DNA from 2 places in the Gordonia marina genome. Region 2 is predicted to be linked to the other one. Evidence: riboswitches for the same ligand, from Rfam matches in the RefSeq annotation. Region 2 holds a riboswitch; the other holds the start of a gene.

Region 1 (7,229 bases), on a different contig from region 2:
GGAGCTGTCGGCGCTGCAGGGCGGCGACGCTCAGGTGAACGCGGGGATCGCCCGGGATCTGTTCGCCGGGGCACGCGGACCGGTGCGTGACGCGGTGTCGCTGAACGCCGCGGCCACGTTGGTCGCCTTCGAGCAGGAGCGGCTGTTCGGCGAGGGCGAGCTGACCGCGGCCGTGCGCGACGCCCTCGCCCGGATCGACGAGGTGCTCGACTCCGGGGCGGCGGCCGACCGGCTGGCGCGCTGGGCCGAGCTCAGTACCGCGCTGGCCGGGTAGCTCTCCTCTCCTTATTCCTCTCCGATGGAGAAGCCGCCCTCCACCTCCGAGCTCGAGTAGCTGCGGAAAGCGATGTGGGTGGCGCTGTGGCGCACTCCGGGGAGCCGGTTGATCCGGCCGGTGACGACATCGGCGATGTCGTCGTGGCTGCGGACACGCACCTTGGCGATCAGATCGACGTCCCCGGCGCACGAGTACACCTCGGTGACCCCCGGGATGTCGGCGACGGCCTGCGCGGTCTCCGGGATCTGGTGGATGTCGGCTCCGATGAGGACGATGGCGGTGATCATGCCCCGAGCCTAAACGAGCCGGCGGCCGGTGGAGCCGGGTGTTCCCGGGCGCGGCGGGCGACGTCGGAGAAGTCGAGACGGCGCTGCGCCGAGCCGATCGGGAGCGACAGGTCGCCGGTCACCGAGACCACCCGGGTGCCCGGCTCGGCGATCCACCGCCAGAGCAGCGCCACCTCCTCGGGCGGCGCCCCGGACAGTGGACCGTCGCCGGGACCCGGCGGCGGGATCGACTGCGCCCCGGCGACGAGGAGTTCGACGACCGGCATCGGCGCCACACCGCGCGCCGCGTAGCCCGCGCCGGCGAGCCGGCCGTAGCGGATCACCGCGAAGTCCCAGCCGCCGGCCGGCGCGGAGGCCGGCCGGGCGAGAACCAGTTCGTCGAGCCGGGCGAGCGCGGAGAGGCGCTGGCAGCGGGCGAGGGCCTCGATGGTCGCGGCGAGCCGGTCGCGGGCGCGGGCGGCCGACTCGAAGCGACGCAGTTCGGCGAGCCGGGCCAGGCGCCCGGCGAGCTGGTCGAGCAGCGCGTCGGATCGGCCCTCGATCAGATCGGCGGCGGCCCGGACGCGGGGCAGATAGTCGGGCAGGGTCTGCGGGCGGTCGCTCGCGGCACGACACGCCCCCGGCAGCGCCGCGACGAGCGGGTCGGGCATCGCCGCGGCCGCGGCGGTCCCCGGGCAGAAATGGTGGTCGGCGGTCGTCAGGGACGTCGTGCAGGTGCGCAGGCCGGCGGCACCGGCGATCACATCGGCGACGTCCGCGGCGGCCGCGCGGCCGCCGAACGGGCCGAGACAGAGCTCGCCGGGAGTACGGGTCACCCGCAGGCGTGGGAAGCGTTCGGCGGTGAGCACGACCCACCAGCCCTGTCGCGGATTGCGGGAGCGCCGGTTGTACGCGGGCTTGTGCACCGCCAGCAGGGTCAGTTCGCGCACGCCGGCTTCGAGGGCGTGCGCGCACTCCACGTGCTCCACCCGGCGGGCGAGGGCCACCATCTCGGCCATCCGGGCGCGCGGATCGGCGCCGGTGAAGTACTGGGAGACGCGCCGGTGCAGATCGACGGCCGTCCCGATATAGAGGACCTCGTCACCGGGACCGCGAAAGAGGTACACGCCCGGCCGATGCGGCAGCCCGGCGGCGAGCGTGCGCTTGGCGCGCACCGCGGGCGTGGTGCGCGGCAGATAGCGGGTCAGGTCGCGATAGGTGCGGACACCCTGATTCCCGACGCGCTCGAGAAGACAGTGGAACACCTCGACGGTGGCGCGGGCGTCGTCGAGCGCCCGGTGGGTGGGCGTCACGGAGACGTCGAAGAGCTCGGCGAGCGCACTCAGCTTGACCGTGGGTGCTTCTTGCCGGGAGAGGATCCGCCGCGCCATCACCACGGTGCACAGCGTCGCCGGGAACGGCCAGGGCAGATGACGGCGGGCGGCGGCGCGTTTGAGGAAGCCGGTGTCGAACCGGGCGTTGTGGGCCACCAGGATCGCGCCGCGGGCGAACTCGAAGAACGCCGGCAGCACCTCGTCGATGGTGGGGGCGTCGTGCACCATCGCCGTGGTGATGCCGGTCAGCGAGACGATCTGCGGCGGAATCTCCCGACCCGGGTCGACCAGGGTGGCGAACTCGCCGAGCACCTCGCCGCCGCGGATCTTCACCGCGCCGATCTCGGTGATCGCATCCCGGTCGGCGCTGCCGCCGGTGGTCTCCAGATCGACGATCACCAGGGTGGTGTCGTACAGCGCGGCGGTGGCGAACTCCTCGTCGTCGGGGAGATCGGCGAAGCTCAGCTGCTGTTCGGGTCGGTGATCAGCCATACCCGGGAAGGTAGGCGGCACCTCCGACAATCCGTTCCGCCGCGGCGGTCCGCGGCCCCGGTGTCGGAGGGTCGTCCTAGTCTCCACCTCGAGTCGAGTGTTCCCGTGCCGCCGGAGCGCCGTGGTCCGCCGGAAAACGGCGGTCACCACGCTCAACGCTACGAATGAGAGGTAGATCACAATGAAAATCGACTGCGCGACGTGCCCGGCCCGGCAGCGGGCCTGTGACGGATGTCTGATGCAGGTGCTCTTTTCCCCTGCCACCAGGGACTTCGGTCCCGAAAGCCAGTGGGCGGAGACCGATGACGACCTCCTCGATGCCATCGATGTGTTCGTTGACACAGCGCTGATTTCGCGGGCGGCCGCACGGGCCGCCAGAAGTGACATCGCAGCACGTCAAACGGGATTCACCGAGCGTTCGCACGGCCGTCTCCGGGCGGTCTGATCCGGTAGGCGGTCCCGACCGCCTCGCGCGTTCGGTGGACATCGGACCCGCGAGTTTCGTAATCTTTCTGAGACCTTCCAGGGCGGGGGTTCCCGCCAGGGGATTTCCGCTCCGAGGTCACCGCCTAATCGCGGCCCCCACCAAGGGCCGCGTACCGGGGAACCACCACTTCCTCATCGGACGCGCGGCGAGAGCCGGGTGCGCCGAGGGATCGGGGTGAATCGCGGGCAACCGCGTAGGGCCATCTCTTCCGGCCCGAACCCGACAGCTAACCCGGTCGGCGGTCAGGGAGAAACAACAAGGAGATACTTTCCGTGGCCAAACACCGTTTGGAACAGCCCCGCGTCGCCGCCAAGGTGGCCAAGACCGCCGTGGTCACCGGTTCGATCGCCGTCGGTGCCCTCGCGCTCGCGGCCGGTCCGGCCGACGCCGCCCCGGTGAACGTGCCGGGTGTCGGGACCTTCGAGGTCCCCGGCATCAACGACAACCAGGTGCCGCCGCAGTTCCAGCAGAACGGCAACAACGGCGGGGGTCTGCTCAACAGCCAGCCGGTGCGTGCCCAGAAGGCGCTGCGCGCCGCCGAGTCCAAGATCGGCTCGCCCTACGTGTACGGCGCCGCCGGCCCGAACGCCTTCGACTGCTCCGGCCTCGTCTACTGGTCGTACAAGCAGGCCGGTAAGACCATCCCGCGTGACAGCTACGGCCAGCTCGGCGGCGGCCAGCGAGTGTCTTCGCTCGCCGACGCCAAGCCCGGCGACGTGCTGATCTTCAACGGCGGCGGCCACGCCGGCATCTACGCTGGCCACGGCCAGTTCATCCACGCCTCGACCGAGGGTGTGCCGGTGAAGCGCGCGCCGGTCAAGGCCTGGGCGCTGACCGGCATCCGCCGCTACTGAGCGCACACGCCGCAAACATGCAGTACCGAGTCGAGCCGTGGGCCCCTCCGGGGAGCGCGGCTCGATTCGAGTATCGGTAGGGATGTCAGAAGTGATGCGTACGTGTGAATTCCGCCGTGCCACCCGGCGCGGCGTATCGATCGTCGCGGCGCTGAGCGTCGCGACCACGCTGGCGGTGGTCTCGCCCGAGTTGGCGATGGCCGAGCCGGCGCGCTCGGCGGACCAGTTGCTCACGCACTACCGCCAGTTGTCGGACCAGGCCGAGAAGTCGGCCGAGTCGATGAACAAGGCGCAGGCCGAGTACGACAAGCAGCGCAAGATCGCCGCCGGCGCGCGCAAGGACGCCGCCGCCGCGCAGAAGGACCTGGACGCGGCCGACCGCCGCCTCGACGAGGCGCGGGCCACGGTCGACGTGCTGGCCCGGGCGAGTTCGCGCGGAGTCCGCGCCAACCGGCTCTACGCCCTGCTGGTCAGCGACTCGCCGCAGAACGTCCTGGACAACATGTCCGACCTCGAGGTGATCTCCCGGCAGGTCGACGGCGACATCGCGAGTGTCAAGAAGTCGGTCGACCGGGCGACCAGCGCCAAGGCGGCCGCGCAGAAGACGTCGGCGACGGCCTCGGCCGCGATGACCGATGCGGTGCGCAAGCGCGGCGAACTGCAGGCCAAGCAGTCCGATCTGCAGCTGGAAGCGGTCACCATCCGCGCGGTCTACCAGTCGATGACCGGCAAGCAACTGGCCGCGCTGCGCGGCCCCAAGTACAACTTCGACCCGCGGGCGGTCCCGAAGGGCACCTCGCCCGAGGCGATCGCCGTGCAGGCCGCGATCAGCCGCATCGGCGATCCCTACGTCTGGGGTGCCACCGGACCGAACCAGTTCGACTGCTCGGGTCTGATGGTGTGGGCCTACAAGCAGGCGGGCAAGACCCTGCCGCGGACCAGCGAAGCGCAGATGGGCGGCGGCACCCCGGTGGCCCGGGGCGACCTCAAGCCGGGCGACCTGATCATCTACTACGGCGACGCCCACCACGTCGGCATGTACGTCGGCGACGGCTACGTGATCCATGCCTCCACGTTCGGTGTCCCGGTCGCCGTGGTGCCCATCGACAAGGCCGGCCCCTACAACTCGGCGCGACGGTACTGACTTGTCCCCAGCCTCCAGGGCCTCCCGGGCGGTGGCCTCCGCCACCGCCCTCGCCCTGCTCGCCGGGGGAGTGACCGCGTGCGGTTCCGGCGAGAAGGCGGCCGCGCCGTCGTCGTCGACGACGCCGCTGTTCAGCACCCCGCCGAACGCCTTCGAGCAGCAGCGGGCCGACGGGGTCACCGCCCTGCTCGACGCCCTCACCAAGGCCCTCACCAGCGGTGATCGGGCCGGGCTCGACGCGTTGATCGACCCGCTGGCGACTCCCGCGTTCCGGCAGTCGCTCCATCGTGCGCAGGACGACCTTCGGCCGGCCCCGGCCCGTCGCGCCGCCACGTCCGTCGCGCCCACGGCCACCCCGTCCGGGGCGGCGCCACAGAGCCCGGCGCCGCAGCGCTCGGTGCCGCGGCGGTCGCCGCGCTCGGGGGATCGGCCGTCGTCGTCGGCCCCGGCCGCCACGGTGCCGCGGGGCAGCAACCTGGTGCTGCGGACCCTGCAGTACCGGCTGGCCCCGTCGGCCGGGCCGGAGCGGCTGATCGGCGGCGAACTCGGCGTACGGCTGAACGACGCCGGCGCCTCCGACACGTGGGTCACCCCGATCACCGCGAGCTACGCGCTCGGCGGTGCGGCCCGTCCGGGTGTCGACGAGCCGGTGATCGATGTGCCGCAGGAACTGGCCGTCGCCCGTTACGGAGACGACTGGAAGCTGCTGGGCGACGGTTCGCTGGCCCCCGACGAGTCGGTCGACCCCACGCAGGAGGTGCGGCCGCCCGAACTGGTGCCGTGGGCGTTCGGCGGGCTCCTGGCCGACGACGTTCCGACGGCCGGCGGCACGTCGTCGATCCTGTCGTACCCGGGTACCGACCGCACCGTGGCGAAGGTGCGCGACCAGCTCGCGCCGGCCGTCGCCGCGGTGACCGCGTTCTGGGGTGACGCGTGGGTGCGCAAGGCCGTCATCCAGGTCACCGGCACCCCCGAACAGTTCGCCGGGTTCACCCGCACCGCGCCGGGGGAGACCAACGCGGCGGCCGCGGCGACCGTCTTCTCGCGGATCGACGGCGGGGCCAAGACGGTGATCGGCCAGCGCGTGGTGCTCGCGCCCGCCGCCGGCCAGCTGTCGGTGGCCGGCATCGGCGTGGTGCTACGGCACGAGCTGACCCACGTCGCGACCAGGCTCGACACCGCCGACGACGCGCCGATGTGGCTCACCGAGGGGGTCGCCGAGTACGTCGGCCGCCGCGGCACCAAGGTCGACTTCACCGATGTGGCGCCGGAGCTGTCCGCGCAGATCGCCGCGGGCGACGTGCCGAAAGCGCTGCCGAGCGACAAGGACTTCTCCGTCGACACCGATGCCGCCCGGCTCGCCTACCAGAGCTCCTGGAGCTTCGCGACGTTCGTCGCGCAGAAGTACGGCGAGGACAAGCTCAAGCGGATGTATCTCGCCGTCGCCCAGGGCGGACCGGTCGCGAAGACCGACGCGGCCCTGGCCGGGGCGCTCGGTGTGGACCGGGCGACCGCCGTCGCGCAGTGGCGGACCTGGCTCGGCAAGCAGGTGCGCTGAATGCGGCGCACCCTGCTCGTCACCAACGACTTCCCGCCCCGCCCCGGCGGGATCCAGTCGTACCTGGAGAACCTGATCGCGCATCTGCCGGCCGACGAGGTGACGGTGTACGCGCCGCGCTGGAAGGGCTGCGAAGCGTACGACGACGCCGCGCCCTACCGGATCGTGCGGCATCCGACGACGCTCATGCTGCCCACTCCGGCGGTCGCTCGTCGTGCGGCGAAGCTGGTGCGGGAGAACGACATTCACACGGTGTGGTTCGGCGCGGCGGCGCCGCTCGCGATCCTCGGCCCGGTGTTGCGGCGAGCGGGCGCGGACCGGATCGTGGCGAGCACGCACGGCCATGAGGTGGGCTGGTCGATGCTGCCGATCGCCCGGCAGGTGCTGAGGCTGATCGGCGACACGGCCGACGTGATCACCTTCGTCAGCAAGTACACGCGCGGACGGTTCGCCTCGGCCTTCGGTCGCTGGGCCGCGCTGGAGTATCTGCCGTGCGGGGTCGACGTCGACCGCTTCGCACCGAACCCGATGGCGCGCGCGGAACTGCGCGACCGCTACGGACTGGGCGAGCGGCCCGTCGTCGTGTGTGTGTCGCGCCTGGTGCCGCGCAAGGGGCAGGACACCCTGATCAAGGCTCTTCCGCGGGTGCTCGACGCCGTGCCGGACGTGCACCTGATGATCGTCGGCGGCGGCCCCTACGCGGACCGGCTGAAGGCGCTCGCCCACAAGACGGGTGTCGCCGACCGGGTCACCTTCACCGGATCGGTGCCGTACGCGGAGCTGCCGGGCCACTACGCGATGGGCGACGTCTTCGCCA
Region 2 (7,229 bases):
GGTGTTGGACCGGTTGGTGGTGATTCGGGAGGCGGGTGGGCCTGGTGGACACAACTCACCCCAGCCAGTTGGGGGAACAGCCACTGATTCTCCGCCCGGGTCTCGACGGTGGTGCCGTACGCGGTGATCGCCGTCCACACCACACCGCGATCGTCGATCCACTGCTCATCGACCCACCCATCCTCGGGATTCGCGGCACCCAGGAACGTCTTCAGCAGGTGATGACGCTTACATTTGGGTCCGACATTGCACAAGCAGGTCGGGCCGCCGGAAGCGGGACAGAACTGGTCGAACTCCTCACAGTGATCGAGTTCGCAGTTCCACGCCGGCTGCTCGCAACCCGGGACGGTACAGGTCCCGAACAGGGCCCGCACCAGGACGCCGAGAGCTTCGGAGGGCCGATACGGGTCACTCGGCAGAGCCTGCCCGGCCAGAAACGCCGCCGGAACCTCACCACGGGATTCGGCCTGTCCGGTCCGGTGCTGCTCGGGCTGTCCGGGCTCGCGATGGTCGGGCTCGGTGTGTTCGCTCGCGCGTGGTCCGGGACCAATTCCGATGCCGGTGTCATGCTCGTGCACCTCGGCGCCGCGGCCGGTGCCGCCGGGGTTAGGCGCCTCAGTTGCGGGGTCGTTTCTCTCGACCTGTCCGCGGTCGTCGGCGGGCCGGAGCCCAGCCGGCCGCCCGACATCCGGATCATCAGACCGGGCGGGGTCGGCGGCTGCACCGGGCCGGTGCCCGGCGCCATGTCCGCCGTCCGTGGCATCGGTGTCGGTGGCGTCCTCGCCCGGTTCCGCGGGAGCACCGGCTGGCGTGTCGTCAGTCTCGGGGATCACCGTGGCGGATCGGGGACGCAGCAGGGCACCCAGGTCGAGGTCCCGCACCAGCGCGTCGGGGCGCTGGGCAAGGTCGCGGACATGCCCGGCACTGATCGGACCGTGCCCATCAAGAAACGCCGGCTCATCATCCTCGCCGGCCAGCGTCGACTTCTGACAGATCGCGTGCACGGTGATCCGGGCCTGCCGCTCCGAAATCTCCTCCTCACCCAACGTCGCGGTACACGCTTCTTTGTCGGTGCACGCACAGGTGAACGGCAGCCTGCGCAGGCGTGCGATAGCGGCCGCCGACCGGAGCATGCCCTTGGTACGGGGGTCGTTCGGGCAGACCCCGGCGATCATCGCCTCCACCGCCTCATACGCCAGACGCGCCTCCTCAGCGTCCGCGGTGATCGTGACCCCACCCAAACCATCAGTGAAATCACGACTGGTCACATTCTTCCGCCGCCGCGCCTTCTCCCGCTGCTTCCGCTCCGCATCGGCGTCGCGCTTGTGCACCACCCGATCGGCGATCCGCTCGGCCGCCGTCTCCGAGATGTGCCCGGCCGCGGCGAGCGCACCGGCCAGATCGGCGTCGACCTGCGCCATGATCGCGCTGTCGTCGACGATGTCCGTGCGACAGGCGACCTTGTCGAACATCTCCGGCGAAATGACGGTCCGGCGCAACAGGTCCGCGGTCTGCGGGAGCCGCTGGGCGGCCGCGATCGCCGTCCCGACCAGCGCGCGGGTGGCCCGCCGATTCCCGGCGAAGTAGTAGCCGAAGAATTCCACCGCCGCCGTGTACGGATCGAACAAGTCGTGCTGGTCCTCACCCGCACAGACCCGGTCATCCAGGGTCGCCAGCGCGATGTCGAGGAACTGACCGACCGCATACAACTGCTGCCAGTACAAGAACGTCTGCCCCCGCCACGCCGTCTCGGCATAGACGGCCCACGACCGGCACTGCGTCTTGTCGTCATCGGCCCGGTCGGCCGGCACCATCCCGGCCGCAGTGAAATCGACCGCGGCCCAGCGGGCCGCCAACGCGTCGCCGATCGCGTCGGCCATGGCGGTCACCTCCCCCGAAGTGAGTGTTCGATCTACCTATGGTCAACAGTACTGGCACATCACGGTGTGCGCCACCTGATTCTGTACCGTTAAAATGACTATAAGACCAGGGTATGACAAGAAATGACGATGCGGTCGACGGTCGCCAAATCCAATGGGCCGGCGTCGAACCAGCCGTAGCCGTCACGCAGTCGGGGCTGGATGTTCGAATGGGATCGAGGCGAGAGACGTGCTCCGCCGGAGGCGACGTTCACGGTGTACACCGGACCCGTGTAGGAGCGCACGCGATCCTTCCGGTCCTGCGAACAGCGCCGGGCCAAGACGCAACCTCCGCCTCAGAATTCCGGTAGGCACAACAGGCCGAGTCCGATATCAGCCTGCGACACTCGGACTCAGCGGTCGAGTTCGCGGGTCACCGCGCGCACGACCTCCGAGATGCGCCGGGCCGTCTTGCGGTCCGGGTAGCGGCCGTTGCGCAGATCCGGCTGCACCTTGCCCTCGAGCAGGGTGATCAGATCGGCGATCAGGCCGTGCAGCTCATCCGGGGTGTGCCGCTTGGTCGCGGCCTGCTGGGTCTCCCGCACGTTCCGGGCGACACTCGGCGCGGCCTCCAGCACGGTGACGCGCAGCGCCTGCGGGCCCCGTCGCCCGGCCGCCATGTCGAACTCGACGCGCTGACCGGCTTTCAGGCCCTCGGCCCCGTCGGACAGCGCGGAGGCACGCACGTAGACGTCCTCCCCGTCTTCCTGCGACAGGAATCCGAACCCCTTCTCGGAGTCGTACCACTTCACCCGGCCGGTCGGCACTGCGCTCACCCTCAAACTGCTCGTGACTGCTCATACGAAAGCGCCCTGCCCGGCCCGTCGGACATCCGCGGAAAGGGCAAGAGGCGCACTTCGCCTGATCGTACGCCCAGGACTACGGTGGGGGCCATGGAGACCCAGAAGTCGTCCCCGCTGCTCCCGGCGGCCGTGATCATGGTGGTGATCGGCGCGATCGCCAGCCTGCTGCTGCTGGTGCCGGCCGTCCGCGACTCCAACGAGGCGGTCGTGGTGGTCACCTACCTGCTCGCGTTGCTCGCTCCACTCGGATTGCTGCTGGCCGTCGTCTTCGCGCTGCTGCAGGGACGTCGCCGCCGATGACCGACACCGCGATCGTGCTGGACAGCGCCGACGACTCGAGCGCCCTCAAACGGGCCTACAGCTGCTTCCCGTCCGGCGTGGTCGCGGTCTGCCGCCGGGGCGGCCCCGCCGACGTCGATCCCGCCGACGCCCCGGCCGGTGACGGCCCGATCGGCATGGCGGCCAGCGCGTTCACCACGGTGTCCCTCGATCCGCCGCTGGTGTCGGTGTGCGTGCGCCGCGAATCGGCCACCTGGCCGTTGCTGCGCACCGCACCGGAACTCGGAGTGAGCGTGTTCGCCGCCGATCAGGGCGACCTCTGCCGTCAGCTCGCCGGTCCGCCGGCGCACCGGTTCGACGGCATCGAGCCGCTCACCGCCGGCGGCGGCGCCCTGTTCCTGCCCGGGGCCGTCGCCCACCTGCTGTGCACGCTCGCCGGCGAGTACGAGGCGGGCGACCATACCGTCGTGCTGCTCCGGATCACCTCGCTGTGCAGCGACCCGGGAGCCGAGCCGCTCGTCTTCCACGCGAGCACCTTCCGCGCGCTGGAGGCGCGCCGCGAGTCCGGCGGATAGCCGCGCGTGTTCCAGGTCTCAATCTGGCTGTGACCTTAGTCACATAACGGGGCGATAACGAACGAGACACGGGACGGCCGTCAGTGCGATTACCTGCGCGGATGCCCGAACGGGCCGAAAGACCCGGGAACACCCCGGAAATCCGGGGTTTCCGGACGGGGTGACTTCCCCCATTCCGATTACGTAGTCTTCATTCCGGTCGCCCTCACCGGCACCGACAACCCAATATCCCGACGGTCGCGCCCAACCTCGTTCCGCCGCCGGGAGTACCGAACGACACAGTTCAGGAACGAGGGCGGGGGACCCACCATCCCACCGGATAACGGCAGGCCATCGCAGGATGGCTCGCCTTGGGGTTAAGTCCCCGGACCGGCTCGCCGGACCGGGACCGAGCACCTCTCGCTCGAACCCGACAGCTGACTTCGCAGGCGCGTGGAGAGAGGAATACCAGAGACCTATGGCACGTCACGCGAAGCCGTCGTCCAGCACCACCAAGACCATCGCCAAGGTGGCCCTGACCTCCGCCGTCCTCGGCGGCGGCGCGGCCCTGTTCGGCGGCGGCCACGCCGCCGCTGCGACCGACTCCGAGTGGGACGCCGTCGCTCAGTGCGAGTCGGGCGGCAACTGGCACATCAACACCGGCAACGGGTACCAGGGCGGCCTGCAGTTCGCCCCGAGCACCTGGGCCGCCCACGGTGGCACCCAGTACGCTCCGTCGGCCGACCAGGCCAGCCGCGAGCAGCAGATCGCCGTCGGTGAGCGCGTGCTCGCCAGCCAGGGCAAGGGCGCCTGGCCGGTCTGCGGCACCGGGCTCTCCGGCGCCACCCCGCGCACCGCTCCGGCCACCCCGAAGCTGCCGAAGGTCGGCCCGTCCGGCAACGGCTCGTCGAACGGCTCTTCCGCCGACGCGGCGAACACCGACGAGGCCATCGCGCAGGCCAAGAAGAACCCGGAGCTCGCCGGCGCCGCTCAGGCCCTGCAGAACTCGGGCTACAAGCTCGACAAGGGCCAGCTGGACCTGTTCAACCAGAACAAGAAGGCGCTCGGTCTCTGACCGACACCCCCGGACGACGAGGAAGCCCGCACCGATTCGGTGCGGGCTTCCTCGCATCCGCCGACCGGCGGACGGTCACGCGTAGGAGAACAGACGAAAAACCCCGTACCGAGCGGGTACGGGGTTTCGGACGCTGCGCGTCAGCGGTTGACGACGGTCTTCGGCTGAATGAACGAGAGCTCGCTCGCGGGCACCGGGAACGGAGTCTCGTTGCCGAACGGCGACAGTGCGCCGGCGAGGTGAGCGGTGAACTCGGTCACGGCGTGATCCTCTTCCGAGATCTCAGGCCAGCCGTTGTCGACGTAGGAATTCTTCTTAGCCACGACGCTCATTCTGCCATGGCGGTGCCGGGCGCGTGGCACCCACCGGCAAAGCCGGGACCCAAGTCTCCTCCGCACGCGGTCGGTAGCATGGATCCGATGACCACGGACCGACCCCAGCGCGGCCTGGCCGAGACGCTGGCCGGACGCTCCGACGACGAGTTGAGCGCGCTGCTGCTCCGCCGTCCGGATCTGGCCTCACCGCCGCCGCGCGGCACGGCGGTGCTCGCCCAGCGCGCCCTGTCCGCCGCGTCGATCGCGCTGGCCGGCGATGGCCTGGATCTGGCCGGGGTCGCCGTCCTGGAGGCGTTTCTCGACGCCGCCGGCCCCGGCGTCCAGCACGACCTGCTCGGCCCGGTCGGCCGCGACGAGATCGTCGCCCGCCTGGGCCGTCGCCTCAAGCGCGCCGAGGTCGACGCCCGGCTCGCGGACCTGGCCGCCCGCGGCCTGATCTGGGACTCGGGGACCGGCATCGCGCGCAAACCCGCGTGGGTCGCCGGCATCCACCTGAGTTCGGCGCTCCCGTGGCGCGGGCACCACCTGATCGGCCCGCTCGCCACCGCGACCACCGACGAGATCCGCGCCCTGCTCGACGGTCTCGACGACCGTCCCCGTGAACTGCTCACCACGCTGGCCGCCGGGCCGCCGCTCGGCCGCAGCCGGGACGCGGCCCCCGACGCCGATCCGAGCGCGCCCGTGCCCCGGCTGATCGCGTGCGGCCTGCTGGCCCGGATCGACGAGCAGACCGTCGAGCTGGTACCGATGGCCGGGCAACTACTGAAGGGCGAGCCGCCGCTGCGCACGGCCGTCCTCGAAGCGCCGGCCCTGACCAGCGGCACCGGCCGGTTCACCGCCGACCAGATCGATGCCGCCGGCGCCGGTGAGGCCCTCGAACTGCTCCGGCACGCGGGCGACCTGCTCGATGTCCTCGGCCATGCGCCGGCCGCCGAACTGCGCTCGGGCGGCGTCGGCATCCGCGAACTGCGCCGCCTGGCCAAGGCCAGCGGGCTGCCGGTGGCCCGCGTCGGACTCCTGGTGGAGCTGCTGGCCGGTGCCCGGCTACTCGACTCCGGCTTCCCCGAACCCGAGCCCGCCGACTGGAACGGCGAGGAGGCGTTCGCGCCCACCACCGCCGTCGACGCCTGGGAACACACCGGTCCCGAGCGGCGCTGGTACACGCTGGCGACCGCCTGGCTGGAGCTGCCGCGGCGGCCGTGGCAGATCGGGGACACCGATCGCGACGGCAACACGCTCGCCGCGCTGAGTTCCGGCTTGTTCGACGCCGCCGCCCCGCTCACCCGGCACCAGGTCCTCGAACCGCTGGTGTCCGCCGAAGCGGCCGCCCCGCTCGAACTCGACGACCTCATCGCCGCACTCGTCTGGCGGCATCCGCGGCAAGTGCGCCGCTGGACACGGCGCTTCGTCGGCGAGACGCTGCGCGAGGCCACCGAGCTCGGCCTGGTGGCCCACGGCTGCCTCACCGCACCCGGACGGGCACTGCTGACCGGGGCCGGCCCGGACGACGAGGACACCGCCGCGGCGACGCTGGCCGCGATGGACCGCGCGCTGCCGTCGCCCGTCGACCACTTCCTGGTGCAGGCCGACCTCACCCTGATGGTGCCCGGCCCGATGACACCGGAACTGGCCGAGCACGTGCAGGCGATCGCCGATCTGGAGTCCGGCGGCGCCGCGTCGGTGTACCGGATCAGCGAAGACAGCCTGCGCCGCGCCCTCGACTCCGGCCGTTCCGGATCGGAGATCAACGCGCTGCTGGCGAGTCGTTCCCGGACGCCGGTCCCGCAGTCGCTGACCTACCTCGTCGACGACGTCGCCCAGCGGCACGGGAGTCTGCGGGTGGGCGTGGCGTCGTCGTTCGTGCGCTGCGAGGATACCGCGCTGCTGGCCGGCGTCCTGCGCAGCGAGGCCGCCGCCGAGGTCTCGTTGCGCGCGCTGGCGGCGACCGTGGCCGTCTCCCCCGCACCGGTCCGCGACGTGATCGACGCCCTCCGGCGCGGCGGATTCGCTCCGGCCGGCGAGGACTCGTCCGGCGCCCTGATCGATCTGCGCGCCCGCGGCAGCCGTGTCCCGGCACGCACCCGGGGCGCCCGGGCGCCGCAGCGTCGTGCCCGGATATCCCCCGGCCAGGCGGCGAGCGTGGTCGACCGGCTGCGAGCCGCCGACCGAGCCGACGAGCCCGCGGCCGGCTCGGTGCGGGTGACCGGCGGCGGCGAGAGCGCCTCCGCGCTGGTCCAGCTGGCCCTGCGCACCGGCAAACAGGT

The links. A riboswitch is a leader RNA that binds a small molecule or an ion and turns the genes downstream of it on or off. The one in region 2 is predicted to bind cyclic di-AMP.
Region 1: linked by a shared signal. The riboswitch ahead of ACSEEN_RS19525 (C40 family peptidase) and the one ahead of ACSEEN_RS09845 (transglycosylase family protein) in region 2 are both predicted to bind cyclic di-AMP.

What each region holds. Positions count from the first base shown of each region.
Region 1 covers NZ_JBPSDN010000046.1:14,676-21,904, reverse strand. Annotated here, with positions in the region: gene trpD (anthranilate phosphoribosyltransferase) at 1-274, shown strand, start outside; gene ACSEEN_RS19540 (Lrp/AsnC family transcriptional regulator) at 286-564, opposite strand; gene ACSEEN_RS19535 (DEDD exonuclease domain-containing protein) at 561-2,369, opposite strand; gene ACSEEN_RS19530 (hypothetical protein) at 2,608-2,814, shown strand; cyclic di-AMP (ydaO/yuaA leader) riboswitch at 2,926-3,111, shown strand; gene ACSEEN_RS19525 (C40 family peptidase) at 3,129-3,710, shown strand; gene ACSEEN_RS19520 (C40 family peptidase) at 3,805-4,854, shown strand; gene ACSEEN_RS19515 (peptidase MA family metallohydrolase) at 4,886-6,412, shown strand; gene ACSEEN_RS19510 (glycosyltransferase family 4 protein) at 6,413-7,229, shown strand, end outside.
Region 2 covers NZ_JBPSDN010000012.1:69,571-76,799, reverse strand. Annotated here, with positions in the region: gene ACSEEN_RS09865 (DUF222 domain-containing protein) at 1-1,880, opposite strand, end outside; gene ACSEEN_RS09860 (cold-shock protein) at 2,273-2,686, opposite strand; gene ACSEEN_RS09855 (hypothetical protein) at 2,813-3,022, shown strand; gene ACSEEN_RS09850 (flavin reductase family protein) at 3,019-3,576, shown strand; cyclic di-AMP (ydaO/yuaA leader) riboswitch at 3,841-4,023, shown strand; gene ACSEEN_RS09845 (transglycosylase family protein) at 4,034-4,630, shown strand; gene ACSEEN_RS09840 (hypothetical protein) at 4,771-4,962, opposite strand; gene ACSEEN_RS09835 (helicase-associated domain-containing protein) at 5,050-7,229, shown strand, end outside.